Regions from separate parts of the Saccharothrix isguenensis genome, predicted to be linked through region 3. Evidence: riboswitches for the same ligand, from Rfam matches in the RefSeq annotation. Region 3 holds a riboswitch; each other region holds the start of a gene.
The links. Region 3 has a riboswitch for cobalamin ahead of ACRAKI_RS17890 (prenyltransferase/squalene oxidase repeat-containing protein). Riboswitches for the same ligand answer to the same signal wherever they lie in the genome.

Region 1 (4,004 bases), 1.6 Mb from region 3:
CGCTTCGACCCGGTCGGTGTTCGTGCGGGTGTGGTCGGCCGCGGTCACGGACTCGGCCAGGCCCAGGGCCTCGCGCAGGCCGGGCAGGGCGGCGACCTGGCCCGCCCACATCTGCTTCGCCTGGAGGATGGACAGCACGAGGTTGACCCGCGTCGCGCCGGTGGGTGCTTCGCCGAGGATGTGCAGGCCGTCGCGGATCTGGACGTCCTTCACCTCGCACAGCCAGCCGTCGACGTGCAGGATCAGCTCGTCGAACTCGGCGTCGTGCGGCCGGTCGTCCAGCCCCAGGTCGTGGTCGAGCTTGGCGGCCTGGATGAGGGTCCAGATCTGGGCCCGGATGGCGGGCAGCTTCGCCGGGTCCATCGCGGCGATGTTGCCGTGCTCGTCCAGGAGCTGTTCGAGCCTGGCGATGTCGCCGTAGCTGTCGGCGCGGGCCATCGGCGGCACGAGGTGGTCCACGAGGGTGGCGTGCGCCCGCCGCTTGGCCTGGGTGCCCTCGCCCGGGTCGTTGACCAGGAACGGGTAGATCAGCGGCAGGTCGCCCAGGGCGGCGTCCGGGCCGCAGCCCGCCGACATGCCGACCGTCTTGCCGGGCAGCCACTCGAGGTTGCCGTGCTTGCCGACGTGCACGACGGCGTCGGCGCCGAACTCGTCCTCCAGCCAGCGGTACGCGGCGAGGTAGTGGTGGCTCGGCGGCAGGTCCGGGTCGTGGTAGATCGCGATCGGGTTCTCGCCGAAGCCGCGCGGCGGCTGGACCATCACCACGACGTTGCCGGAGCGCAGGGCGGCGAGCACGATCTCGCCGTCCTCGTCCCGGGACCGGTCCACGAACAGCTCGCCGGGCGCGGCGCCCCAGTGCTGCTCCATGTCCCGCCGGGTGTCCTCCGGCAGGGTCGCGTACCACTGCCGGTAGCGGGCGGCCGGCAGCCGGACCGGGTTGCCCCGGATCTGCTCCTCGGTGAGCCAGTCGGCGTCCTGCCCGCCGGCGGCGATGAGGGCGTGGATCAACGCGTCGCCGTCCAGCTCCGCCACGCCGGGCAGCTCGTCACCGATGTCGTAGCCGTGCTCCTTCATCGCGGTGAGCAGCCGCACGACGCTGGCCGGGGTGTCCAGGCCGACCGCGTTGCCGATCCGGGAGTGCTTGGTCGGGTACGCCGAGAGCATCACCGCGATGCGGCGTTCGGCGGGCGGGATGTGGCGCAGCCTGCCGTGGCGGACGGCGATGCCCGCGACCCGCGACGCGCGCTCCTCGTCGGCGACGTAGACGGTGAGGCCGTCCTCGTCGACCTCCTTGAACGAGAACGGCACGGTGATGATCCGGCCGTCGAACTCGGGGATCGCCACCTGCGTCGCGGTGTCCAAAGGGGACAGTCCGTCGTCGTTCCCGTCCCAGGCGGCACGGCTGCCGGTGAGGCAGAGGGCTTGGAGGATCGGCACGTCGAGGGCCGCCAGCGCGCCCACGTCCCACGCGTCGTCGTCCCCACCGGCGGACGCGGTGGCGGGCTTGGTGCCGCCGGCGGCGAGGACGGTGACCACGAGGGCGTCCGCCTTGCCCAGCTCGACCAGGAGGTCGGCGTCCGCCGCGCGCAGGGAGGCGCAGAAGATCGGCAGCGGCCGACCTCCCTTGGCCTCGATCGCGTCGCAGAGGGCGTGCACGAACGCGGTGTTCCCGGCGACGTGGTGGGCGCGGTAGTACAGGACGGCGACCACCGGTCCGTCGCCGGTGGTGGCCCGCTCCAGGACGCCCCAGGTCGGGGTCGGCTCGGGCGGGGCGAAGCCGTGACCGGTGAGCAGCACCGTGTCGGAGAGGAAGTGGTGCAGTTGCGCGAGGTTCACCGCGCCGCCGTGGGCCAGGTACGCGTGGGCCTCGGCGCACACGCCGCCGGGGACGGAGGACAGCTCCATCAGCGGGGCGTCCGGGTGCTGCTCACCGCCGAGCACGACGACCGGGAGCGGCCGGGCGAGGAGCCAGTCCAGCCCCTCCTCCCACATCCGGCGACCGCCGAGGATGCGCACGACCACCAGGTCGACGCCCTCCACCAGCGCCGGGAGGTCGTCCACGGCGGTGCGGGCGGGGTTGGCCAGGCGGTAGTCGGCGCCGCTGGCGCGGGCGGACAGCAGGTCCGTGTCTGAGGTCGACAGCAGAAGGATCACGTGCGGGCTCCATCCCTCGGGGGTCCTCGCCCCAGGTCGTAGGGGACGGCGGGCGGAGTTCCTGACTCCCGGGGCTTCCCCCGGTCACAGTGGCGGGACCGCGCCGGATTCACACCGGCTTCCTCCTGTTGCTTCGCCGTTCGGACCACACCCTAGACGGCGGTTAGCATCCAGCCCATGTCCACCGCCTCCAACGCGCCCTCCGCCGAGCCGCACACGTCGGCCGGCCGGGTTCGCCCGGACGCTTGTCCGGGAGCTGTCGACGTGCACCAGGCCGCCGACGGCGGGCTGGCGCGCGTGCGGGTGCCCGGCGGGACGTTGAGCGTGACGCAGTTCGACGCGCTCCGGACCGCCGCGCTGGAGCTCGGTGACGGCTCGCTGGAGCTGACCTCGCGGGCGAACCTGCAGATCAGGGCCTTGGCGCCGGGGGCCGAGCTGGAGTTGGGCGCCCGGCTGCGGGAGGTCGGCCTGCTGCCCTCGGTGACGCACGAGCGGATGCGGAACGTCGTCGCGGCCCCGCTGGAGGACAACCAGGGGCTGGTCGACGCGATCGACGCGGCGCTGCGCGCGGTGTCGGAGCTGGCGTCGCTGCCCGGCCGGTTCCTGGTCACGGTGGGTGGCGCGGTGAGCGGCCTCGCGGGTGATGTCGGACTGGTCGGTGACGCGTTGTTCCTGGCAGGCCGGGATTCCGGACTCCGGGTGACCGATCCGGTCGACGCCGTGGTGACCGCCGCGCGGGTGTTCCACGAGATCCGCGGCGACGCGTGGCGGCTGTCCGAAGTGGACGGCGGTGTGCGAAAGATCACGGCGGCGCTGGGCGGCACGCCGAGCCCGTTCCTGATCGATCCGGTTGTGACGCCGGTCGCACCGGGCGCGCACGGTGCCGTCGTCGTGGCGGGCGTGCCGTTGGGGCGGTTGGACGCGCGGCTGCTGGGCGGTGTGCCGGTGCGGCTGACGCCGTGGCGGAGCCTGGTGGTGCCCGCCGGGAGCGACACCGACGGGCTGTTCACGTCGCCGGACTCGCCGTGGCACGGCGTCAGCGCGTGCACCGGACGGCCGGGGTGCGCCAAGTCGCTGGCCGACGTCCGGGCCGACGCCGCCCGCTGGGTGGGCACGCCGCACACGGGTCGCGTCCACTGGTCCGGATGCGCACGGCGGTGCGGACGACCGGCGGGCGACGTGGTGGAGTTCGTCGCGACCGGCGACGGCTACGAGGAGATCAGTTGACCGACTACGTCCGGGACGGCGCGGAGATCTACCGCCGTTCCTTCGCCACCATCCGCGCCGAGGCCGACCTGGCCCGGTTCCCGGCCGACGTGTCCCGGGTGGTGGTGCGCATGATCCACGCCTGCGGGATGGTCGACCTGGTGACGGATGTCGACCACTCGCCGAACGTGGTGCGCGACGCGAGGGCGGCGTTGCTGGCGGGCGCGCCGGTCCTGTGCGACGCGCAGATGGTGGCGGCGGGCGTGACGCGACGGCGGCTGCCCGCCGACAACGAGGTCGTGTGCACGTTGAGCGATCCGCGGGTGCCGGGTCTCGCGGCGGAGATGGGCAACACGCGCAGTGCCGCCGCCTTGGAGCTGTGGCGGGACCGGCTGGAGGGCGCGGTGGTCGCCATCGGCAACGCGCCGACCGCGTTGTTCCACCTGCTGGACATGATCGCGGCGGGCGCGCCCCGGCCGGCCGCCGTGCTCGGCGTTCCGGTGGGGTTCATCGGCGCGGCCGAGTCGAAGGACGCACTGGCGGACAACGGTCTCGGGTTGGAGTACCTGGTCGTGCGCGGGCGTCGTGGCGGCAGCGCCATCACCGCGGCGGCGGTCAACGCGATCGCGAGTGAGGACGAATGA
Region 2 (4,004 bases), 1.6 Mb from region 3:
CGGCCTCCGGCCGCATCACGCGCTGCCGCACCTCCCGCCGACGCGTCTTCGCCAGCCGTCTCCGTCCCTGCTGCGCCTGTCCCTGCCGCTTCTCCCCCGGTCGGGCGCACGGCGCCGGATCCCAGCGAGGCCGACCGCGCCTCCCGAACCGTCTGCACTCCGCTCCACACCACGAACACCGCGCCCACCACCCCGAGCACGCCCAGCGCCCGCCCCGGCAACCGGTCCAGCAGGAGCAGCGTCACCGCGACGACCACGGCGTCCGACACCAGCGGCGCGCAGGCGGTCAGCACGCCGGCCCTCCGGCCCGAGCGCAACGCCGCCGTCACGACCAGCACCAACAGCGGGCCGGGGCTGATGCCGGCGGCCAAGCCGAGGGTCAGTCCCAACCCCAGTGCGTCCACGGCGGCAGACTAGGACACGTGTCCCAGTTCGCCCGAGTCCTGACCACCCTGCGGCAGATCCGCGGCCTCAGCCCGTTCTTCGTCCTGGACGTCGGCCGTCCCGCCGACGGGGACTGGCACGACGGCCGGGAACTGCTGCACGGCCCCGCCCTGCCCGACGCGCTCGACCGGATCGCCACCCGGTACCGCACGGCCGAACGACGCGTCGCCGCGTCGCTGTTCTTCCTCAGCTACACCGCGCGGCTGCTCAGCCCGGTGGTCGCCGCCCGCGCGGTCGACGGGGTCGCGCCGGACGTCCGGCCGGCGAACCTGTGGTGGCGCTACCGGCCGGACGGCCTCCAAGTCCGCCTCAAGGACCCGGTCGCGGGCGTGGGCATCGCCGAGTCGATGGAACCGGTGGTCGAAGCGGTGCACGGGATCACGCCGGTGGCACGCGGACTGCTGTGGGGCAACGCGGCGTCCTCCGTAGCGGGCGCGCTGCGCACGATCAGCCGAAGCGGCATCGCGACGGACTGCGTGGCGCTGGGCGAGGAGTTGTTCGCCGATCCACCGTTGCGGGGCACGGGCGACTTCATCCCGTTCCCCGGCGAGGTCGTGTTCCGCCGGCGCAGCTGCTGCCTGTACTACCGCCTCGACGGCGGCGGGACCTGCGGCGACTGCCCGCTGCCGCCCCGCTGACCGGCAGACGTGAAGAAGACGACAACTCGTCTGGCCGGTTGTGCCCGGCCACGATCGACACTTACGGTTCGGGCGCCGCAGTGGACGGGAAGCCGGTGGGAATCCGGCGCGGTCCTCGCCACTGTGACCGGGGAGCCAACCCGCCGAGAACGTCACTGGCCGCGTGGAGCGGCTGGGAAGACGCGGGGACGGTGTCGATCCGGGAGTCAGGAGACCGGCTGCGGCGCGAGTTGTTGTTGACCTTCCACGAGGTATGGAGGAGGCCGTCATGACGAGCCCCGCGCAGTCCCCCGCTGTTTCCGACCCTCGGGTCACGCCCGTCCCCACATGGGCCTATGCCGTCGCACTGGTCGCGTTGACGGTGACGTGGCTGGTCCTCCAGGAGAACGGCGTCGCCCTCGGCCACGCCGCCGAGACCGTGCACGAGTTCTTCCACGACGGGCGCCACGCACTCGGCGTCCCGTGCCACTAGGGCTCGCCGTGATGCGGGCGAACGTGCCCACCTACAAAGGTCTGCTGCTCCGCGGTGTCGGTGCGGGCGCGGTGTCCGGGCTGCTCGCAGGCCTGGTCGGCGTGCTGGTGGTCGAGGCGCCGATCCGGGCGGCGCTGGCCGTCGAACAGGCACGGCCGGCGGAGCCCGGTGGTCACGGGCACGGCGAGCTGTTCAGCCGTGGCACGCAGGTGGTCGGCGGTGTGCTCGCCGCGATCGTGGTGGGTGTCGCCGTCGGCGCGTTGTTCGCCACCGCCTACGCGGGGTCACGGCGCTGGTTCGCGTCCAAGGCGCCGTTCGTGCGGGCCGTGACGTTGTCGGCGGCGGCGTTCGGCGCGGCGGCGTTGCTGCCCGCGGTGAAGTACCCGGCCAACCCGCCGGCGGTGGGCGACCCGAACACGGTGGAGTACCGGACGGTGCTCTACCTGGGGTTGATCGCGGCCGGGCTGCTGGTCGCGTTCGGGGCGAGCTACCTGGCTTCCCGGCTCGGGCACCTCGGTCAGCCGGTCCGCGCCACTGCCGTGGCGTTGGCCGTGGTGGCGGCGGTGGTCGTGCTGCTGGTGGCGTTCCCGGCCACTCCGGACGCCGTTCCGGCGGACATGCCGGGCAGTGTGCTGTGGGACTTCAGGTTGGCGTCCCTGGCCGAGACGGCCACGCTGTGGCTCGGCCTCGGCGTGGTGTTCGGCCTCCTCGTGGACCCGGCCGCGCGCCGCGTCCCCGTGTCACCCACCACCCCCTGACGCGCGAGTCGTCCACCCGGACACCGCGAGTCGTCCACTCCAGCACTCCGAACCCCACGCTCGCGCACTCCGAACCTCACGTTCGCGGCGCGTTGACGGATGTGAGCGCGAGGTTCGGGGTGTCGGAGTGGACGACTCGGGGTGCCGGAGTGGACGACTCGCGGTCAGTTGGGGAGGAGGGCGGCTAGGGACTCGGGGTCGACGCCTACCAGGGAGTCGCGGAAGATGCGGTGCTCGCCTTCGGGGACCGGGAGGTCGCAGGGGACGACGAGGACCGTGCAGCCGGCGGCCACGGCGGCGGTGGCGCCGGTCGGCGAGTCCTCGACCGCCACGCACCGGGTCGGATCGACGCCGAGCAGGCGGGCCGCCTTCAGGTACGGCTCCGGCAGCGGCTTGTTCAGGCCGTCGACCTCGTCGCCGCACACCGTGACGTCGAACAGGTCCCGCCCGAGCGTGTCCAGCGCGACCTCGGTCAACTGCCGTTCGGTCGACGTCACCAGCGCCATCGGCACCCCGGCATCCCGTACCGCCCGCAACGCCTCGCGCGCGCCCGGCCGCCACGGCAGCCCGGCGCGGAACAGCTCCTCGGTGCGCCGCTGGATCCACGCCGCGCCGTCCGCGATGTCACCGTCCTGCGGCGTGATCCCGACCTCGGCGAACAGCAACGCCATGGTCCTGGCCACGTTCGACCCGACCATCGCGTGCCGCGTCTCCAGCGACAGCGTGCCGCCCAGCTTCTCGGCGAACTCGTAGAGCGGGATGTCCCACAGCTTCTCCGAGTCCAGCAGCGTGCCGTCCATGTCCCACAGCACGGCCTCGACCGTCATGCGCACCTTCCCCCAGTGATCAAGCGTGTGAACGATTGGGTGAATCGGCCCCGAACGTGGTGATCTCCACGGCGTCCGCGACGACGGCCGGGTGGTCGCGGGGCGCACGTGGGGCACGGCATCGGGCCTGGTCACGTTGAGGGTCGGCCGGCGCGCCCCGAAAAGGTGGCGTGACACGATCCGACATGCGCCAAGCCTACGGCGTCAGGTCTGCGGCAGTGGTCGTAGTCTGACGCCGTGACCGATCCGGACGAGGCCGCCCAGACCCCCTTCGACCCCAGCAAACCGCTCACCAATCCGATCATGGTGGCGGCGTTCGAGGGGTGGAACGATGCTGGCGACGCCGCCAGCACGGCGATCGAGCACCTGCAACTCACGTGGGACGCGACGCCCCTGGCGGAGATCGATCCGGACGACTACTACGACTTCCAGGTGACTCGTCCCACAGTCCGACTGGTGGACGGCATCACCCGACGGGTTGAATTCCCGACCACCAGGCTGTCGGTTTGCCGGCCGCCCGGTTCGTCCACCGACGTGGTGCTGGTGCACGGGATAGAGCCGAACATGCGGTGGCGGAAGTTCGCCGCCGAGCTGCTGGGCCACATCGAGGACCTGGGCGTGACCACGGTTGTCACGCTCGGCGCGTTGCTGATGGACACCCCGCACAGCCGGCCGGTGCCGGTGACGGGGACGGCGTACGACGCGGAGGCGGCGGCGAAGTTCGGGCTGGAGCGGTCCCGGTACGAGGGGCCGACCGGGATCGTCGGCGTCTTCCAGGACCTGTGCGTGCAGGCGGGGGTGCCCGCGATCTCGTTCTGGGCCGCCGTGCCGCACTACGTGTCCCAGCCTCCCTCGCCGAAGGCCA
Region 3 (4,004 bases):
CGGGCTGTCCCGGCTGCGGGGGCTGGCCCGGCTGAGCGGGGGGAGGTTGCGGTGCGGGCTGGGGCGGCTTCGGCGCGGGTTTCGGCGCGGGTGCCGGGGGTGCGATGCCGGGCTGCTGGCCCGCACCGAACGACCAGCCCTCCACGCTCCCCGGCGCCGGGTCGTACGCGCTCGCGCTGGTGCTGCTGTAGACCCACGACCCGCCGGGCTGCCCGTGCCAGTACGACCAGTGCGCGTCCGGTGGTGACGTGTACATGCACGGGTCGCTGCCCGGCTGGTCGTTGATCCGGCACACGAACCCCGGATGCCGGGCCGCGAACGTGTAGCCGAAACCGGCGGCGGTGAGCGCGGCCGTCCCCGACGACGGATCGCCGGCGGCGCAGCCCGTCCGCACACCACCGCCCAGCGACCGGAAGTCCACGACCACCGTCACCCCCGCGCAGTCCGCCGCCTGAGCGGTGGGCGGCGCACCGGTGATGGTGAACCCGACGACGGCCGACGCCGCGAGGACGCGCCGCCACCAGCCCGTCACGGCGCGGTGGCGGGGGCCTGACCGGGACCGCACGCCCAGCCCTCGCCGTCGCGCGCCGTCACCGCGGTTCCTGCGGTCCTTGCCGTCACTGCCGTTCGCCCGCATACCGCTTGCGCGCCAGCACGACCGCCAGCACACCGCCGACCAGCATCAACACGCCGATCCACAGCATCGGCCCGACCACCGCGCCGGTCCGGGCCAGGTCGCCCGGGCGGTCCGCCACAGCCGCCACAGTCGTCGTACTGGTGGCCGTGACCTCCGTAGCGGTCGTCGTAGGCTCCACAGCGGTGGCGCTCGTCGTGGTCGTCGTCGTGTCCGTGGTGGACGACGTGGGCGTCGTAGTGGTGGCAGGGCAGTCGAGCACTGGCGCACCGGCCGTGCCGCCCTCCGCCGTCAGGTCCGCGAAGCTCACACCGACCAGCCCGAGGATGCCCTGGGCGCTCGCGCGCTGCGCCGTGTCCCGAGCGAAACCGGACTTGTCGAGCGCGATCGCGCCCCGTTCCGCGTCGGCGGCCGTGCAGCCCACCTGCAACGACGTCAGGAACGCCGTCGCCTTGTCCGCTTCGGCCGTCCGGCCCGCCGCGCGCAGGGCCTGCGCCGCCAGACCGGTGCTGTTCGCGTTCCCCTCGCCGGTCGCCTTGTCGTCGAGGAAACCGCCCCCGGGCTGCTGGTTGGCGGTGAGCCACTGGAGCGCCTCGGCGACCGAACCCGCCACGTCGACCCGGCCTTCCGCCACGTCGGTCCGGTCGAGCGCGAGCAACGCCTGCACGGCCATCGCGGTGGCGTCCGCGTGCGGCGCGCACCGCGCCTCCTCCAGGAGCAGCGGGAAGCCTCCTTCCTCGCACTGCTGGCCGACGAGGTAGCCGACCGCTGCCTCCGGCGCACCCTCCCACCGCTCCAGCGCCAGCACCGCGAACGCCTGGCTGAACCCGTTGGAGAAGTCCGGGTACTTCGACTTGTTGACGAACCGGCCGGACGGGGCCTGCAACGCGGTGAGGCCCGCGATCAGGTCGACGCCGGCGAACTTCGTCGGGTCTTCGCCGCGCACCTGGACGGCCAGCGCCAGCTTGGCGTGCGAGCCGGCGATCGACTCGGCGGGGTCGCCCAGGTGCAGGTAGTCCAGGACGACCTCGGGCTTGGCGAGCCACGCCATCGCCTTGTCCGCGCTGTCCGACGCCACACCGGCCGCCGCGAGCGCGAACACGCCGTCCAACGTCGCGCCCTGGTCGCCGATGGTGGTGCCGGGGAACGCGAAGTGGTCGCCGTCGATCAGCTGCCGGGCGAGCCACCCGGCGGCGGCCTCGCTCGCGTCCGTCGTCACCGGGGTGTCGGGCAGACCTTGGGCGGGTGGCACCAGGGCGAGAGCGGCGACAGCGGCGGTGGCGATGACGGCGGAGGTCCGTCTCAACGACATGTTCGGCCTTTCCGGGCGCAAGGCGTGAGCGGACCCCGGCCGGACGTGATCGACTTCCCCCGGGCTCCGACCCGTTGACCTCGACGGTGTCAGGAGCGTGCACGCGCGGCGGGTGTTCGGGCTCGTCCCGGTTGGGACCTACCGTTGCGGGTCAGCGCCGGATTTCGACCGGCTTCCCCCGTTCGCGCGCGATTGCCGATCGTCCGACACCTACAATCTCCTGTCAATCGGCCTGTGGCGCGATGCTGCTCACCCCTACGTACGGTTACCGTCGCTCAGGTCAACCTGGGGAAGAGGGGTGTGGGATGACGACTCTGGCGTCCGTGCGCGACGGATTGGTGGCGTGGGTCGCACGGCGTTCGGCGACGCGGTGGGTAGTGGGCAAGATCGGTTCGAGGGCGTTGTCGCTGCTCCCGGACCGTGCGCTCGTCCCGTTGAAGCGGGACGGCGTGGTTCCGGTCGCCGAGTTGGAGCGGATGCGGGAGGCCGGCGCGGTGCACCGGATCCCGGTGCCGTTCGGCTTGCGGGTGTGGTTGGTCACTGGTCAGGAAGAAGCCAAGAAGGTGCTTTCCGACACAGGGGCGTTCAGTAACGACTACGCCCGGCTGGGTGCGGCGGTCCGCATCGAGCAGTCGCCCGGAGGCCTCGGGTTCGCCGACCCACCCGACCACACCCGGCTGCGCAAGCTGCTCACGCCGGAGTTCACCATGCGTCGGCTGTCCCGGCTCGTGCCGCGGATCGACGCGATCGTCACCGAGCGGCTGGACGCGATGGAGGCCGCCGACGGGCCGGTGGACCTCGTGCAGGAGTTCGCGCTGCCGATCCCGTCGCTGACGATCTGCGAGCTGCTGGGTGTGCCCTACGAGGACCGTGACCGGTTCCAGGAGCTGGCGGCGGCCAGGTTCGACCTGTTCGGCGGCGCGGGGCAGGCGTTGGGCGCCATCTCGGAGTCGCTGTCGTACATGGAGGAGATCGTCCGCCGTGAGCGCCGGTCGCCGGGGGACGGCCTGATCGGGGCGATCATCCGGCAGCACGGTGACGACGTGAGCGACGTCGAGTTGGCCGGTCTGGCGGACGGCGTGCTGACGGGCGGCTTCGACACGACGGCGTCGATGCTCGCGTTGGGCGCCATCGTGCTGATGACCGACGACGACGCGCGGAAGGCGATGCGTGACGACGACGCGGCCACCGGGCCGCTGGTCGAGGAGCTGCTGCGGCACCTGAGCGTGGTGCAGGTGGCGTTCCCTCGGTTCGCCCGGCACACCCTGCGGGTCGGCGAGCAGCAGATCGAGGAAGGCGACGTGGTCGTGGTGTCGCTGACGGCGGCCAACCGCGAGGAGGCGTCCGACTTCGACGCCGGTCGACCGGCGTCCGCGCACCTGGCGTTCGGCCACGGCGCGCACCGGTGCGTCGGCGCGGAGCTGGCCCGGATGGAGCTGCGCGCCGCCTACCCGGCACTGCTCCGCCGCTTCCCGAACCTGCGGATGGCCACGGACAGCCCGGGGTTCCGCACCGCGTCGATCGTCCACGGCGTCGACACCCTGATGGTCCACACGCGCTGACCCGACCGGACAGCTCGCGGTGCCCGACCGCGCGACTCGCGGGGGTGAGGTGAGAGCGCTCCCACCTCGCGAGTCCTCCACTCCGGCACCGCGAGTCGCGCGGTCGGGCACCGGGAAGTACGCGGTGGACGTTTAAGCACGGCTTAACGCTAGGTGAGTAGGTTTCACTTTTATTGAAGCCGGTCGTGGGGGACGGTGGTCCCGTGACCGGACGAGGCATGTTGCGGATGGGAGTGCTGGCCCTGCTGTGGGGGTCGGGCTTCCTGTGGATCAAACTGGCCCTGACCGGGCTGTCGCCGGTGCAGATCACGGTGATCCGGTGTGCGCTCGGTGCGGGCGTGCTGCTGGTGCTGGCCCGTGCCGGCGGTCAGCGGCTGCCGCGCGAGCTGTGGGGGCACCTGGCGATCGCCGCGTTCTTCTGCAACGCCCTGCCGTTCCTCCTGTTCGGCATCGGCGAGCAGACCGTCGACTCCGGCGTCGCGGGCGTCCTCAACGC

Region 1: linked by a shared signal. The riboswitch ahead of cobN (cobaltochelatase subunit CobN) and the one ahead of ACRAKI_RS17890 (prenyltransferase/squalene oxidase repeat-containing protein) in region 3 are both predicted to bind cobalamin.
Region 2: linked by a shared signal. The riboswitch ahead of ACRAKI_RS24490 (CbtB domain-containing protein) and the one ahead of ACRAKI_RS17890 (prenyltransferase/squalene oxidase repeat-containing protein) in region 3 are both predicted to bind cobalamin.

What each region holds. Positions count from the first base shown of each region.
Region 1 is NZ_CP193626.1:2,313,970-2,317,973, reverse strand. Features, by position in the region: gene cobN (cobaltochelatase subunit CobN) at 1-2,154, opposite strand, end outside; cobalamin riboswitch at 2,189-2,324, opposite strand; gene ACRAKI_RS11170 (hypothetical protein) at 2,332-3,381, shown strand; gene ACRAKI_RS11165 (precorrin-8X methylmutase) at 3,378-4,004, shown strand; gene cobJ (precorrin-3B C(17)-methyltransferase) at 4,001-4,004, shown strand, end outside.
Region 2 is NZ_CP193626.1:5,561,505-5,565,508, forward strand. Features, by position in the region: gene ACRAKI_RS24480 (LysE family transporter) at 1-404, opposite strand, end outside; gene ACRAKI_RS24485 ((2Fe-2S)-binding protein) at 423-1,082, shown strand; cobalamin riboswitch at 1,144-1,319, shown strand; gene ACRAKI_RS24490 (CbtB domain-containing protein) at 1,351-1,554, shown strand; gene ACRAKI_RS24495 (CbtA family protein) at 1,545-2,312, shown strand; gene ACRAKI_RS24500 (HAD family hydrolase) at 2,477-3,139, opposite strand; gene ACRAKI_RS24505 (PAC2 family protein) at 3,377-4,004, shown strand, end outside.
Region 3 is NZ_CP193626.1:3,933,585-3,937,588, forward strand. Features, by position in the region: gene ACRAKI_RS17885 (hypothetical protein) at 1-532, opposite strand, end outside; gene ACRAKI_RS17890 (prenyltransferase/squalene oxidase repeat-containing protein) at 618-1,946, opposite strand; cobalamin riboswitch at 2,037-2,161, opposite strand; gene ACRAKI_RS17895 (cytochrome P450) at 2,252-3,508, shown strand; gene ACRAKI_RS17900 (DMT family transporter) at 3,736-4,004, shown strand, end outside.